DNA from 2 places in the Thalassotalea agariperforans genome. Region 2 is predicted to be linked to the other one. Evidence: riboswitches for the same ligand, from Rfam matches in the RefSeq annotation. Region 2 holds a riboswitch; the other holds the start of a gene.
The links. Region 2 has a riboswitch for cyclic di-GMP ahead of ACSLUO_RS04210 (DUF3718 domain-containing protein). Riboswitches for the same ligand answer to the same signal wherever they lie in the genome.
Positions count from the first base shown of each region.

Region 1: it holds a riboswitch for cyclic di-GMP, as region 2 does, so the genes downstream of both, ACSLUO_RS07890 (GGDEF domain-containing protein) here and ACSLUO_RS04210 (DUF3718 domain-containing protein) in region 2, are expected to answer to the same signal.

Region 1 covers NZ_JBQMWH010000004.1:140,651-147,518, forward strand. Annotated here, with positions in the region: gene ACSLUO_RS07870 (protein adenylyltransferase SelO) at 1-874, shown strand, start outside; gene ACSLUO_RS07875 (DUF3630 family protein) at 862-1,158, shown strand; gene ACSLUO_RS07880 (sensor domain-containing diguanylate cyclase) at 1,264-2,877, shown strand; gene ACSLUO_RS07885 (2-thiouracil desulfurase family protein) at 2,883-3,350, shown strand; gene ACSLUO_RS07890 (GGDEF domain-containing protein) at 3,347-4,354, opposite strand; cyclic di-GMP riboswitch class I at 4,571-4,653, opposite strand; gene ACSLUO_RS07895 (tetratricopeptide repeat protein) at 4,917-6,767, shown strand; gene ACSLUO_RS07900 (hypothetical protein) at 6,795-6,868, shown strand, end outside.
Region 2 covers NZ_JBQMWH010000002.1:221,392-228,259, reverse strand. Annotated here, with positions in the region: gene ACSLUO_RS04220 (monovalent cation:proton antiporter family protein) at 1-1,057, shown strand, start outside; gene ACSLUO_RS04215 (patatin-like phospholipase family protein) at 1,093-2,241, opposite strand; gene ACSLUO_RS04210 (DUF3718 domain-containing protein) at 2,427-2,783, opposite strand; cyclic di-GMP riboswitch class I at 2,872-2,958, opposite strand; gene yhbY (ribosome assembly RNA-binding protein YhbY) at 3,207-3,500, opposite strand; gene rlmE (23S rRNA (uridine(2552)-2'-O)-methyltransferase RlmE) at 3,626-4,252, shown strand; gene ftsH (ATP-dependent zinc metalloprotease FtsH) at 4,341-6,281, shown strand; gene folP (dihydropteroate synthase) at 6,371-6,868, shown strand, end outside.

The sequences.
Region 1 (6,868 bases), on a different contig from region 2:
CGACCAATTAGCCAACTATTGCCTAAATGAATTATACCCAGAATGTCTGCAAACTGAGCAACCGCACCTAGCCATGTTAGACAAAATTACTCAGCGCACAGCCGTATTAATGGCAAAATGGCAGGCGGTAGGTTTTGCTCACGGCGTTATGAATACCGATAATATGTCGATTTTAGGGCTCACCATAGATTATGGCCCCTTTGGCTTTTTAGATAATTACCAGCCTAAATATATTTGTAATCATTCCGATCATCAGGGGCGCTATGCTTTTGAGCAACAACCTAGTATTGGTTTATGGAATTTAAATGCACTCGCTTATACCTTTTCAAGATGGTTGTCACCAGACGATATTCGCACTGTTTTAAGCCGTTATGAAACGACATTATTAAACCATTATCATGAATTAATGCGAACCAAATTAGGGTTATTATCATGGCAAGCAGAAGATAAATACCTGCTCGGTAAGCTGTTAAAACTGATGGAAAAAAACAACGCTGACTACACCAATACCTTTAGATCATTAAATACCATCATGCTTAACGACAATGAAAACACCCATTGCCAAGCCTTTCTTGCATTATTTAATAATGATGACATTTTAGCTTGGTTAGCTGAGTACCAAGCGCGTATACAAAGCCAAAACCTTGATGATGCTGCTCGTCATCGCCAACAAAACAGCGCTAATCCGAAATACATTTTAAGAAATTATTTAGCCGAAACCGCCATACGTTCAGCCAATACTGGGGACTTTTCAGAAATTGAGCTATTAAGAAAGCTTTTATCTAGACCTTTTGACGAACAACCCAACATGGCGGCTTATGCGAAAAAACCACCTAGTTGGAGTAAAGAATTGGAAATATCATGCAGCAGTTAATCAGTGTAAGCCTTGTCGATGACAACCTAGAAATTCGTTTTAAAGATTATTGGTATCAAGAAGATATTGAACAGCTTTATCAATTATTGTTTGAACAATTAACCGACTTTAGCTTGGTTGAATCCTTATTAGGTGCCGATCGTCAAACCTATCGATTAACCTGTCATAATCAGTATGTCTTATTACATTTCGATTATTACAGCCAGTCTTGCTGGTTTAATGTTGAAGCGGCAAGCGATCAACCTTTATTGTCAAAATTGATAGCAACCTTTCAGCCAAATTGATATAAATTAATAAAAAATTACAACTAATATTTATCAGCTATACTGAACTGTTGAGCAATAAAAACCAGAATAACAACAAAGAGCCAAAAAGGCCGTATGATTAAAATGAATTTACGTAATAAAGTCATTATATTACCAACTATTATCATGTTGGCTATTTTTATTGTCGGCATGATAAGTATCGAGTTTTATTTAAAAAATGAACTCACTAAAAACCTACAAACACGCCTTCAGAATTTATCTTCGTTTTCACTTGCAGCCATAGAACTTATTGATAATTCATCATCTGAAACAACTAACCCTAAATTTGACTTATTAGCGGACCAAATTGGTAACTCAAACAATATTAGAGTTACTTTTATTGATCAAAACGGCACGATAATAGGAGACTCAGAGCTAGCTTTAAATGAATTAGCTAATGCTGAAAACCATAATAACCGGCCAGAAATTATTAATGCTATCAAATTTGGTACCGGTTCCAGTATTCGTTATAGTCAAACTTTGGCGCAAAATATGGCTTATTTTGCTTCTTATGACGCTAAAACTGGCTACATTGCCCGTGTTGCCCTTAATAGTAATATATACCATCACACCATCATAAATTTACGTTGGCGGTTTACCATTATCAGTATCATTACCATCATTGTTATGGTGATTTTTGGTGTTTTTTCGATGCGTTTAATTACCAAAGCGGTAGATAAAGAACGCGAGGCACAAACACAAGTATTAGCCAAAAAAACGCGAGAAATAACATTAATACAAACCTTATCGACCATGTTAAACGGCTTAACCTGTATTCACGATGCCAATCGAGTTATCAGCAATATTTTACCCAAATTACTACCAAACTATAGTGGTGCAATTTTTTTGCAAGAAGAAAACAATCGCTTATTACAGCAACTTTCACATTGGGGAAAAAGTTGGTCTGATGACATTTCAGTGCCAAGCCGATGGCGGCAAAAAATAGCATCCGAAATAGATCTGATCGTTACAGATGATCTACACATTATTAATAATGTTATTTATGCCGGTTTAAAAACTCAAGATACTGACTTAGGAGTCATCTATTTAATTAGTCCAACAGCCGATATTTCGGAAACAGAGCAACAACTATTAAAAAATATTACCCAACAAATTAGCTTAGCCCTCGTTAACCTGTCCGTTAAAGATCAATTGCGTAACCAAGCCATTCGAGATCCATTAACAAACCTATATAACCGGCGCTTTATGTTTGAAACTTTTGAACAAGCAATAAATCGAGCAGAAAGACACAATAGTTCGCTGGCCGTGTTAATGATAGATATTGATGATTTCAAAAAATTTAATGATATTCACGGTCATGATGCCGGCGATCATGTATTAATGGAAATTGCTCACATTCTAAATACTAAAAGTAGACTAGAAGATATAGCCTGTCGTTTAGGTGGTGAAGAATTTTGTATTATTTGTCCCGACAGTGATTTAAAAAGTGCATATGCTCTAGCTGAAAAAATTAGAGAATACATTAATAACTTATCTGTTATTTTTGATAACAACATTTTAGGGAATATCACGATTTCCACTGGTATTTCAATATATCCAATCCATGGTAAAGACACTCACGCCTTGTTAAAAAATGCTGATTTAGCTTTATATAGCGCTAAAGACAAGGGAAGAAACATCACGGTAATTTCTGAATATAGCGCAGCAAAACCATTAACTGTTAATAAGGCCACCTAGTTTAAATGCATAAAATTTTAATTAGTGCCTGTTTGTTAGGCGAAAACGTGCGTTATAACGGCATAATCAAAAAATTAGAACACCAAGTACTGAAGCAATGGCAAGCAGAAAATCGCTTAGTAGTGATCTGCCCTGAGGTTGTTGGCGGCTTATCAACCCCACGAGCGCCTGCAGAATATAATAAACAGCTTGATAAAGTCATTACCTCAACTGGTGCTGATGTCACTCATGCTTTTCAATTAGGCGCCAAAACAGCGCTTACATTATGCAAAAATCATCACATTGAATTTGCATTATTAAAAGAATCTAGTCCATCATGCGGCAGCCATACCATATATGATGGCAGTTTTTCTCAACAAAAAATTGCAGGAGCGGGCATAACCACCCAATTATTAAGAAAAAATAACATACGCGTATATTCAGAAGAAAATATAGCCGAACTGATTGCTGACCTAAAGCTGCGGGAAAGTTAGCTAGCTAATACTTGATTGTGCTGTTGACGTTGGAAGTTTTTTAATAAAATTCGCGTTTTGGCTAACAAAGCTTGTACGTTTTGTTTAGCTTTTAATTCGTTTACACCAAGAGAAATAGTTAATTGCGGTAAACGAACACCGGTTTTACTACTAATAAACCTTAACTTTTCTACCCCATGACGTATTTTTTCAGCTATTTCAGCCGCGGTAGCTTTTTCTACACCCGGTAATAAAATTAAAAACTCATCGCTTCCCGTTCTTACCGGCAAGCCACTTTCTCCAACATAACTGGTGACCTTTTTAGCCACTTTAGATAATAGAACATTGCCAATAAGTGGTCCAAATTTGTTATTCAGTTGTTTAAAATGATCAACATTAATAACAATCGCAGCAATATTTTGCTCTGGATTTTCAGTTACCCAGGTTTCCATATGTTTATTTAACGCTTTACGATTGTATAAACCGGTTAGCGGGTCTAAAAATATTTCTTTTCTGATCTCTTCAAGTTCCGCTTTTAGCTGCTCAGTATGCTCTTGCGTTACCGCTAATTGTTTAGCTACCGCTTCTTGCTTAACTTTAAGAGCGTTAGAGGCATGATAAATTGATGATATAGCTTGAGTAATTTCTACTTTATTTTTGGATTGTAAATCAGTGAGATTTTCGTTGATATGATTGATGAACTGATTAACTGAACCTGATGATGTTTCACATTGCTGCTTAACTTCAGATAAGACATTGGCTAAATCTGTTACTAAATCATCACGAAACTGGCTCTGCCCTAAAATATATTGCCGAAATAGCTCTTCAAGAAAAAATTCATCGAGGGAGTTTTGTACTTGTAAATAGGAGTCGATATCACTCATCAGTTTATCATGGCTGCCAGCAACGTAATGATAACTGATTGAATAGTTTATAGGGTTTGCAGGAATACACCACTCTTCAAGCTGCTGAATAGCCAGCGCCATCTTATTTTTAGCTTGTGGTATATTATCTTTATACTTCAAAATAATTAGCTAACTTTTTTATTATTATTATTAAAAAATGTCATCTAATGTTGATGACTTATTAACCATTCTGAATTTTAGATAAAATATTGTAAAGCTTTATCTTGCATTTTTATGAAATTAACTAAGGAATTGAAGTGAAGAAAGGAAAAGGAAGCACGCAAAGTACCGTATAGCCAACTGACTTAATAAAGATAAGCCCCCACTATATCTAAATTTGGCAGTTCCGCTGTCCTAGGTTTCCCCTTAGACCGGTAACTTTGCGTCTCTAGTTTTCACTAGATTTGCCTTTTCAAGCTTTAGTAGCTCTATTGGCATTATTAATCAAGCCAAAGGACTTGTAAACCCTTAAAGCTAAAGTATAGTGTTATTTATCCTGATTGTTTTTAATTTAACGACTCTTAGATTAAGAAAAGATGAGAAAAGAGTTTAACTAACCGTATGAAATAAATATGCTTTTGCTATTTAATTCTAACTTTAGATAGTTTCCCCTAATACTAGGAACAACCATCTTAAGTTCTGATTAGTTACAGATTCATCGGTTTGACTGTGAGAAAGAGACTTGATATTCAACAACTTAACAAGCCAAATTTTACTATTTATTTTATTTGCAATTATTCCCTTTTTTTCTCAAGCCAACAATAATTCATTAGAAGATATTGATGCTAACATATTAAAAATACGTAGTTTTTTAGAATTGGATAGTGAGGAATTACCCCATCAAGAAGTATTAGCCCTCACAAGTCATATCATTCAACAGCGTCATTATTACGATCAAACCACTCTTGCAAAAAGTTATATTTTATTAGCTGACATTGCGATTAATCGCGGCGATCTAGCAAAAGCACTGCAATTTTCGCAAGATGGTCTCAGCCTTAATATTACAGAGCCACGCATTAAACTAAATCTATTGCTTAAAACCGCATCAGGTTATTACGCAAAAGGTAAGTTTCAAGAAGTAAAAAAAATAGCAGATAACATTATACTGCTAGCAAAAGACGAAAGCTTAATCAATTATCGTTTAAAGGCACTTGGTTATCGTGCCGTTGTTTACGCGCTTATTGTCGATTATGCCAACGCCTCAAAAGACTTAGCACAAATTGAAAAGATCCTAGATATTCATCAAGAGTTCTTAGATCATATTGATCTATTAGAGATATTAGCTACTGCACATCATTATTTAAGTGATTATGAAACCGCCATTTCAATGCATTTAAAGTTACTCAATTTACGTTATCGTTTTGCTAAAACGAGTGATATTGGTAATAGCTACTTTGCTCTCGCTTCGGCATATAAGCAGCTTAATCGACTGGATGATGCTTATGATGCTTTCTGGCAAGCTAAAAAAGCATCTGAGGCAGCTAACTCTCCCATCAAACAAGCTTATGCTGAATTAGGCTTAGGTGAAGTATTATTTCTACAAAAAGATTATCAACAAGCATTTAAACGATTAAGCAAAGCGAAACAATTATTTAGTGGCCGTAATTTATCAAAACCTTATTTAAGTACTTTGATCACTTTAGCTAAAGTAAATATACAATTAAAAAAACATAAAATTGCAGATCAATTATTAGTTCGCGCCGAATATATTGCCAAGCATTTAGATTTATCCGCTGAACAAATCGAGTTATATCAGCTCTTGTCAGAAATGTATGCTAAGCAAAATCAACAGAAAAAAGCTTGGCAAATGTTAAATCGATATATCTCGTTATACCGAGAATTACATAAACAACGACACTCAATCTTTGAACAGCAGTTACAAACCGAACAGGCGAGTCAACACAACCGTAAGGTCACATTACAGCTGGCACTTAAAAGCGAATTACAAGCGCAATACGCAGAAAAGTTTCGTGAACGTAAACAGTTAACTGATTTATTAGTGCTGGTGATTATTATTTTAACCGGCTTATTACTTATGACATTACTGAAAAGGCGAAATCAGCGCTTAAGCGATAGCCAAAATGATATCGAGCAACCTCTCCATATACTGCCCAATAGCGCACAAACTAAACAGCTTTATCAAAAATCCTATAAAATGGCGCGAAAATATCAATATAAATTAAGTGTCGCGTATTTAATTATTCACAACTGGCAAGAACTCACCTTTAAGTGCAATAAAAAAGAATTAAATGAAGTACGTAATACACTCGCTACCGTAATAAACGAATATAAAGGCGAGTTTGATTTAGCGGGCTTATTAAATGACGGTGAGTATATATTGATTTTTCCACATCAAGATAAAGAACAAGTTAATAAATTAGTATCCGCTTTAACTGAAGCTCTCAAAGTAAGGTTTTTTGCCAACTTAGGTGAAGTTGCTGTTAATATCAATTACGGTTTGGAAACTCTGAATATTCAAGATATAGATCCTTTTATATTTTTGTCTCGATTAACCGAATCGGTAAAAAAATAATTTTTAATTACGGGGAGTAATTAACATATGTTTATTGTTGTTTCATTGGTTGCTGTCTTTGTTATGATCAGTATCTACTTGTATTTTCGCGCTGAAAGCCT
Region 2 (6,868 bases):
AATTATTATTATTAAGTTTTTAGCCGTTTCCGCTGGAGAAAGAGCAAAAGATGGTTTTGCCAGCGGCATTATGCTTGCGCAAATGGGCGAGTTTGGTTTTGTCTTAATCGCATTAGCTAATCAAGTTAATGTACTACCGGCGGAAACGGCATCTGTGCTGTTAGGTGCGGGGATTTTGAGTATGGCACTAACGCCATATATGATCGAAAACGCAAGGGCTTGGTCGTTGAAATTGACCAACGAAGAAGCAAAAAATAATGATGAAGCGTTACAAACATTGCCGGAAAATAAAGAGCTAAAAGATCATGTTATTATCTGTGGTTTTGGCCGGATAGGGCAAACGGTAAGCCGATTTTTAAAACAAGAAAATATTGATTTTGTTGCTATTGATATTGACCCTTTAAGAACGACTAAGGCGCGTAATGCTGGCGAAAATGTGTTGTTTGGTTCGTCTCGTCAATCAGAGTTATTACATGCGGCTCACCTTGATAAAGCTAAATTGGTGGTCATCGCTTTTGGTGAAGACAAGCAGTCGTTGGAAGTGATACAAAAAGTAAGGTCGTTAGCTCCAAAAGTGCCTATTTTGGTCAGAACACGTAATGATGATCAATTAGCTAACCTTAAAGCCGCGGGGGCTGATGAAGTGGTGCCTGAAAGTTTAGAAGGTAGCTTGATGTTAGTTTCACAAGTGTTATCTCTTACTGGCGTGCCTTTTTCTCGCATTGTTCGCCGTGTGCAAAATGAGCGAAAAAGCCATTATAATCATTTACATGGTTTTTTTCAGGGAGAGCACACCGATATGAGCCCTGATGCCATTGAGAGGATTGAATTTGCTCATGCGACATTGATCACCAGTAATTGTTATGCGCTTGGTAAAAGTATTGGTGAATTAAACTTAGCCCTTAAAAAGGTCCATGTGGTTGCTTTAAAACGTGCGGGCATTGAAACCGAGTCACCGGATGATTCCACAGTGTTAGAGCTTCAAGATACTTTGATTTTCCGTGGTAAACCAAGACGAGTAGAAAGAGCCGAGCGTTTTTTACAAGAAGGTATTTAACCTTAACTTGGGTTATTCAAATAACTCAAGCTATTTTATAGCGATAAAAATGCGCGAATTTCAGCTTCTTTTGCCATAGTATCTTCGAAACCTAATTGGATAAGATGCTGGCAAAAGCGTTTTTCGAATAATAAATAACTCACTAAACTTGAATCTGAGTCGTTAGTAATACCGATAGAGCGCAATAAAATTCGAATAGATAAAGGCAAATCATAAAAGTAATCGACAGCGATGTTATTAAAATCGTGACTTGGATTTAACACTAAGCTATCTATTTGTTTTAAGCTATGCGTTTTTTTATCTTCATTGTTAATTAAGGATAAAGTGTCATTTATTCTATTCATCCGTTCGAGATCACTTTGCAAGGTATCAGCAAAAATAGTATCTAATAAATGCCCTGCAATAGTGGACGTTGTTGGTGGATGAGGATTGTTTTCCATCTGATGCATTGGCTCTTTAGGTTGCTCAACCCCAATGATTAATAATTTTTCTGCTCCTAAATGAATTGCTGGGCTTAAAGGTGATAATTGGTGAATTGAGCCATCACCATAATGCTCTCGATTGATTTTAACCGATGGAAACACTAACGGGATTGCTGATGACGCTAATAGTATATCGCTATTAATTCGAGAACGTTTACCTATGCGCTTAGCACGTTGCCATGGCTTTATATCATTATTACCGTGATAAAAACTTATAGAATCACCACTTGAATAACTTGAAGCGGTAATTGATATTGCGGATAAATAACCTTTAATAATATTTTCATCTATTTTTCGATAGTTAAATTCGGCATTTAGTAATGCGCGTAACGGCGCATTGTTTAATAAACTACGGGCGGTTTTATTGGCATAATCGGCTTGAAAACTCGCCAACATACCTGAAAAAATATGACCAAAGGCACGAATACCATCAGAGCAATAAATTTTATTTGTTTTTAGATTTTTCCAAAACCACTCTAATTTTTTGACTCCAAGATGAAAGCAAGATGCATAACAAGCTAATGCGGTTGAATTAATTGCGCCAGCAGATGTACCACAGATAACAGGAAAGGGGATCCCATGATTACGTGGTATAAACTTGGTTATAGCTGATAATGCACCAACTTGATAAGCCGCGCGGGCACCACCACCGGTAAGAACAAGACCATGCTTACTGTTAATATAACTATTTTTATTTGGCATTAATGTTTATATTTTTTAACTGCTTACTATCAAATCTATAATTATGAGTGTAACAAATATGTAAGGGAATAATAGTAGGGAAGTGTCTTATTTGTGCAATAAAAAAAGCCAGCAATGCTGGCTTTTTAAATTGACAAAAATTATCAACCAGTAAAAAACTATTACTAGTGTCTACTGTTTAACAATTAGCTACTTACACGTTCGTTAGCAGCATCAAATAAAGGTGTGCCTGATTGAAGAAGCGCCAAGTTAGCAGAAACAACTTTCTTTGGTAATTTTGAAATCATCAAAGAACCTGTCTCAACTGAACCTGCAGTTTGCGCAAATTCTAACAAGTTCTGACCATTACATTGAATTCCATCAAAAATACTACGTATCTTTAATTTGTTCGATTTTAAGAATGAACGCATACGTTTTTTATCATCTGCTGCAACATACTCACAAATGCTCTGAGCAATATTGTTAGCCTGTGCAACCGGTGCTGTAAATGCAGACGTTAAAGTTAAAACTGTTATGGTAGAAGCTAGTAATAATTTTTTCATTTTATGAACCTTAATAAATAGGAGGATAAAAAAGAAAAAACCACAGTACCTTTTAACTAAATCCGTTTACGAAATAACATCCTGTCGGTTAGGTGACTCCGCTGTCATAGGTTAAAAAACCCTTAGACCGGTGGTTTTGCGTAACACATTTTCACGTGTCTTGCCTTTTCTTGTCACTTTCATTATTAACCGAGTAAAAGCTAATAGCAACCTTTTTTGCACAATTATGAGACAATTTGTAAAAATTAATGTCATTTGTTGTTTAAAAAAAATTCGGTTTGAGAGGGGGAACACTGATAAATAAAGGTATGTGAGGGATATGATGCGCTAACACATTAGTTGAAAAAAATTAATGTGTTAGCGTGAAAATAATTGTCTCATATAGTTCATACGTTAGTAGATTAACGTATCTGAATAATGATGTTATTTTGGAATTATTATTTTACGTTCTTCAGATTGACGGTAAATAATTAAGGTTTTTCCAATAACCTGAATCTTTATTGCATTTGTTTCTCGGCAAATGGCTTCTACGATCAGATTTTTTACTTCTTTATCATCCGTAGGGATTTTTATTTTGATCAGTTCGTGATGACCTAATGCATAATCGATTTCCGCAACAACCGCTTCGGTTAAGCCATTACTACCTAATAACACAACAGGTTTTAACGCGTGAGCTAAACCTTTTAAGTGCTGGATTTGTTTTTTATTTAAGTTCATTAACAATTTTCGTTACAAGTTTCTTGAATTCTCCCTATTTTACCCTCATCTAGTTTGTAATACTATGATTTGCTAAGTGCAATCGTAAATAATTATCAATAAATTAAAGGTTCAAAGGTTACCCATTGAGTAAAAATAAACACACCGCGAGTAGCACACGTTGGTTAAATGAACATTTTGAAGATGAATATGTAAAAAAAGCTAAAAAATTAGGCTTGCGTTCGCGTGCGGTTTTCAAAATTGAAGAAATTAATAATAAAGATAAATTAATTAAATCAGGCATGAAAGTTGTAGATTTAGGTGCTGCTCCTGGAGGGTGGTCAGAATACGCAACAAAAGTTGTTGGTGACTCAGGCCAAGTCATTGCTTGTGATATTTTGGCGATGGATCCCATTGCTGGTGTTGAGTTTCTTCAAGGTGATTTTCGAGAAGAAGCTGTGCTTGAGGCATTATTAAATAGAATTGATGGCAAAAATATTGATGTAGTTATGTCTGATATGGCCGCTAACTTTACCGGTAATGATAGTGCTGACTCAGCAAGAAGTATGTACCTTGTTGAATTAGCATTAGATATGTGTCATCAAGTATTGAAAAAAAATGGCGCATTTGTTGTTAAAGTGTTCCAAGGTGAAGGCTTTGACCAATTTATGAAAGATGTAAAGTCAGCCTTTAAAGTTGTTAAAACCCGTAAACCTGAATCTTCTCGTGCGAGATCAAGAGAAGTTTATCTTGTTGCTACCGGCTTTAAGTAGCTAGTACCGAGATTTTATAGTAAATTAGTCCCAAATAATTGGTCGCACCCAAAGTATTAAGTAACAAGAGGTTGTTAAATTGAGCGATATGGCAAAAAATCTTATTTTATGGTTGGTTATTGCAGTTGTGTTAATGTCTGTTTTCCAAAGTTTTAATCAAGGAAACAGTAACGAACAGCAAATAAATTACACAACGTTTATTGATGATGTTCGTTCAGGACAAGTTCGAAAAGCAAGTGTGGACAGAAACGGTGTTATTACCGGTGTGACTCGTAGCGGCGAACAATTTGTTACGTTAATTCCTGGTGGTTATGACCGCGATTTAATTAATGATCTCGTTAAACAGGGCGTTGATGCTTCAGGTAAAATGCCAGAAGAGCAAAGTTTATTAACGTCTATCTTAATTTCTTGGTTCCCGATGTTATTACTTATTGGGGTGTGGATTTTCTTCATGCGCCAAATGCAAGGTGGTGGCGGTAAAGGAGCTATGTCTTTTGGTAAATCTAAAGCACGTTTATTAAGTGAAGATCAAATTAAAACGACTTTTGCTGATGTTGCCGGTTGTGATGAAGCCAAAGAAGAGGTTTCTGAATTAGTTGACTATTTAAGAGACCCAACACGTTTCCAAAAACTTGGTGGTCGTATCCCTTCAGGTGTTTTAATGGTTGGTCAACCAGGTACAGGTAAAACTTTATTAGCAAAAGCTATTGCTGGTGAAGCTAAAGTGCCATTTTTCAGTATTTCGGGTTCTGATTTTGTTGAAATGTTTGTTGGTGTTGGTGCTTCACGTGTTCGAGACATGTTTGAGCAAGCTAAAAAAGCAGCACCATGTATCATCTTTATTGATGAAATTGATGCTGTAGGTCGCCAACGTGGTGCTGGTATGGGGGGTGGTCATGATGAACGTGAGCAAACCTTAAACCAAATGTTAGTGGAAATGGATGGCTTTGAAGGTAATGAAGGCGTTATTGTTATTGCCGCAACTAACCGTCCAGATGTACTTGACCCTGCACTATTAAGACCTGGCCGTTTTGACCGTCAAGTAACGGTTGGTTTACCGGATATCCGTGGTCGTGAACAAATTTTAAAAGTACATATGCGTAAAGTACCATTAGGTGACGATGTTAAAGCTGAAGTAATAGCTCGTGGTACACCAGGCTTTTCAGGGGCTGATTTAGCTAACTTAGTAAATGAAGCCGCGTTATTTGCCGCTCGTGGTGATCGCCGTTTAGTATCTATGGAAGAGTTTGAAAAAGCGAAAGATAAAATACTTATGGGTGCTGAACGTCGTTCGATGGTAATGGATGATGCAGAAAAAGAAATGACTGCTTACCATGAAGCGGGTCATGCAATTGTTGGCCGTTTAGTACCTGATCACGACCCAGTTTATAAAGTGTCAATTATTCCACGTGGTCGAGCTTTAGGTGTAACGATGTACTTACCTGAAAAAGACAGATTCAGCCACAGTAAAGCACATTTAGAAAGTAATATTTCATCATTATATGGTGGTCGTATTGCTGAAGAATTAATTTATGGTTTTGACAAAGTCTCTACTGGCGCTTCAAATGATATTGAACGTGCTACTCAACTAGCGCGTAAAATGGTAACACAGTGGGGCTTATCAGAAAAAATGGGTCCTATGCTTTTTGCTGAAGAAGAAGGCGAAGTATTTTTAGGTAGAACCTCATCTAAGTCATTAAATATGTCTGATGAAACTGCTCGTGCGATAGATGCCGAAATTAAAGAGTTTGTTAATCGTAACTATCAACGTGCTGAAAAACTACTTAAAGAAAATATGGATATTCTTCATGCGATGAAAGATGCGCTTATGCATTATGAAACGATTGATGCGTTACAGATTGATGATTTGATGGCTCGTCGTGAAGTACGTCCACCTTCAGATTTCCATGGTGATAATTCTAATAAAAAGAATGAACCACCTAAGGCAAGTACTAAAAAACCAACGGATGATGTTAAACCGGAAGTAAAACCGGATTTAGACACACCGAGTGACGCTTCCGCAGAATAAATTAAAAGCCCCGTCAGTCGGGGCTTTACTTTATGCTCTTTATATATTCAAACCAAGTGCCAGCTAAAGTCAGCTGTTAATTTATTGTTATGACCGAACACAACACTTCTTTTATTCAAATGCCCAAGGTGATGGGGATTTTAAATGTTACGCCAGATTCATTTTCTGATGGCGGTAAGTTTTTCAACACCAATGATGCCTTAACTCAAGTAGAACAAATGATTGAACAAGGCGCGAGCATTATAGATATTGGTGGTGAATCAACTCGCCCAGGCGCGGTAGAAGTTTCTATACATGACGAGATTAATCGCGTTATTCCGCTTTTAAAAGCAATTAAACAGCGCTTTAACATTCAAGTTAGTATTGACACCAGTAAAGCACAAGTTATGGCCGAAGCCATAGCGTATGACGCTGATATTATTAATGACGTACGGGCTTTACAGAATGAAGGCTGCTTAGATGTTTTAGCACAAAGTAATGTGCCAGTTTGTTTAATGCACATGCAAGGTTTACCAAGAACAATGCAAGTAGCGCCAAAATATGAAAATTTAATTGAAGATATTAAAAGCTTCTTTGAACAGCGTATT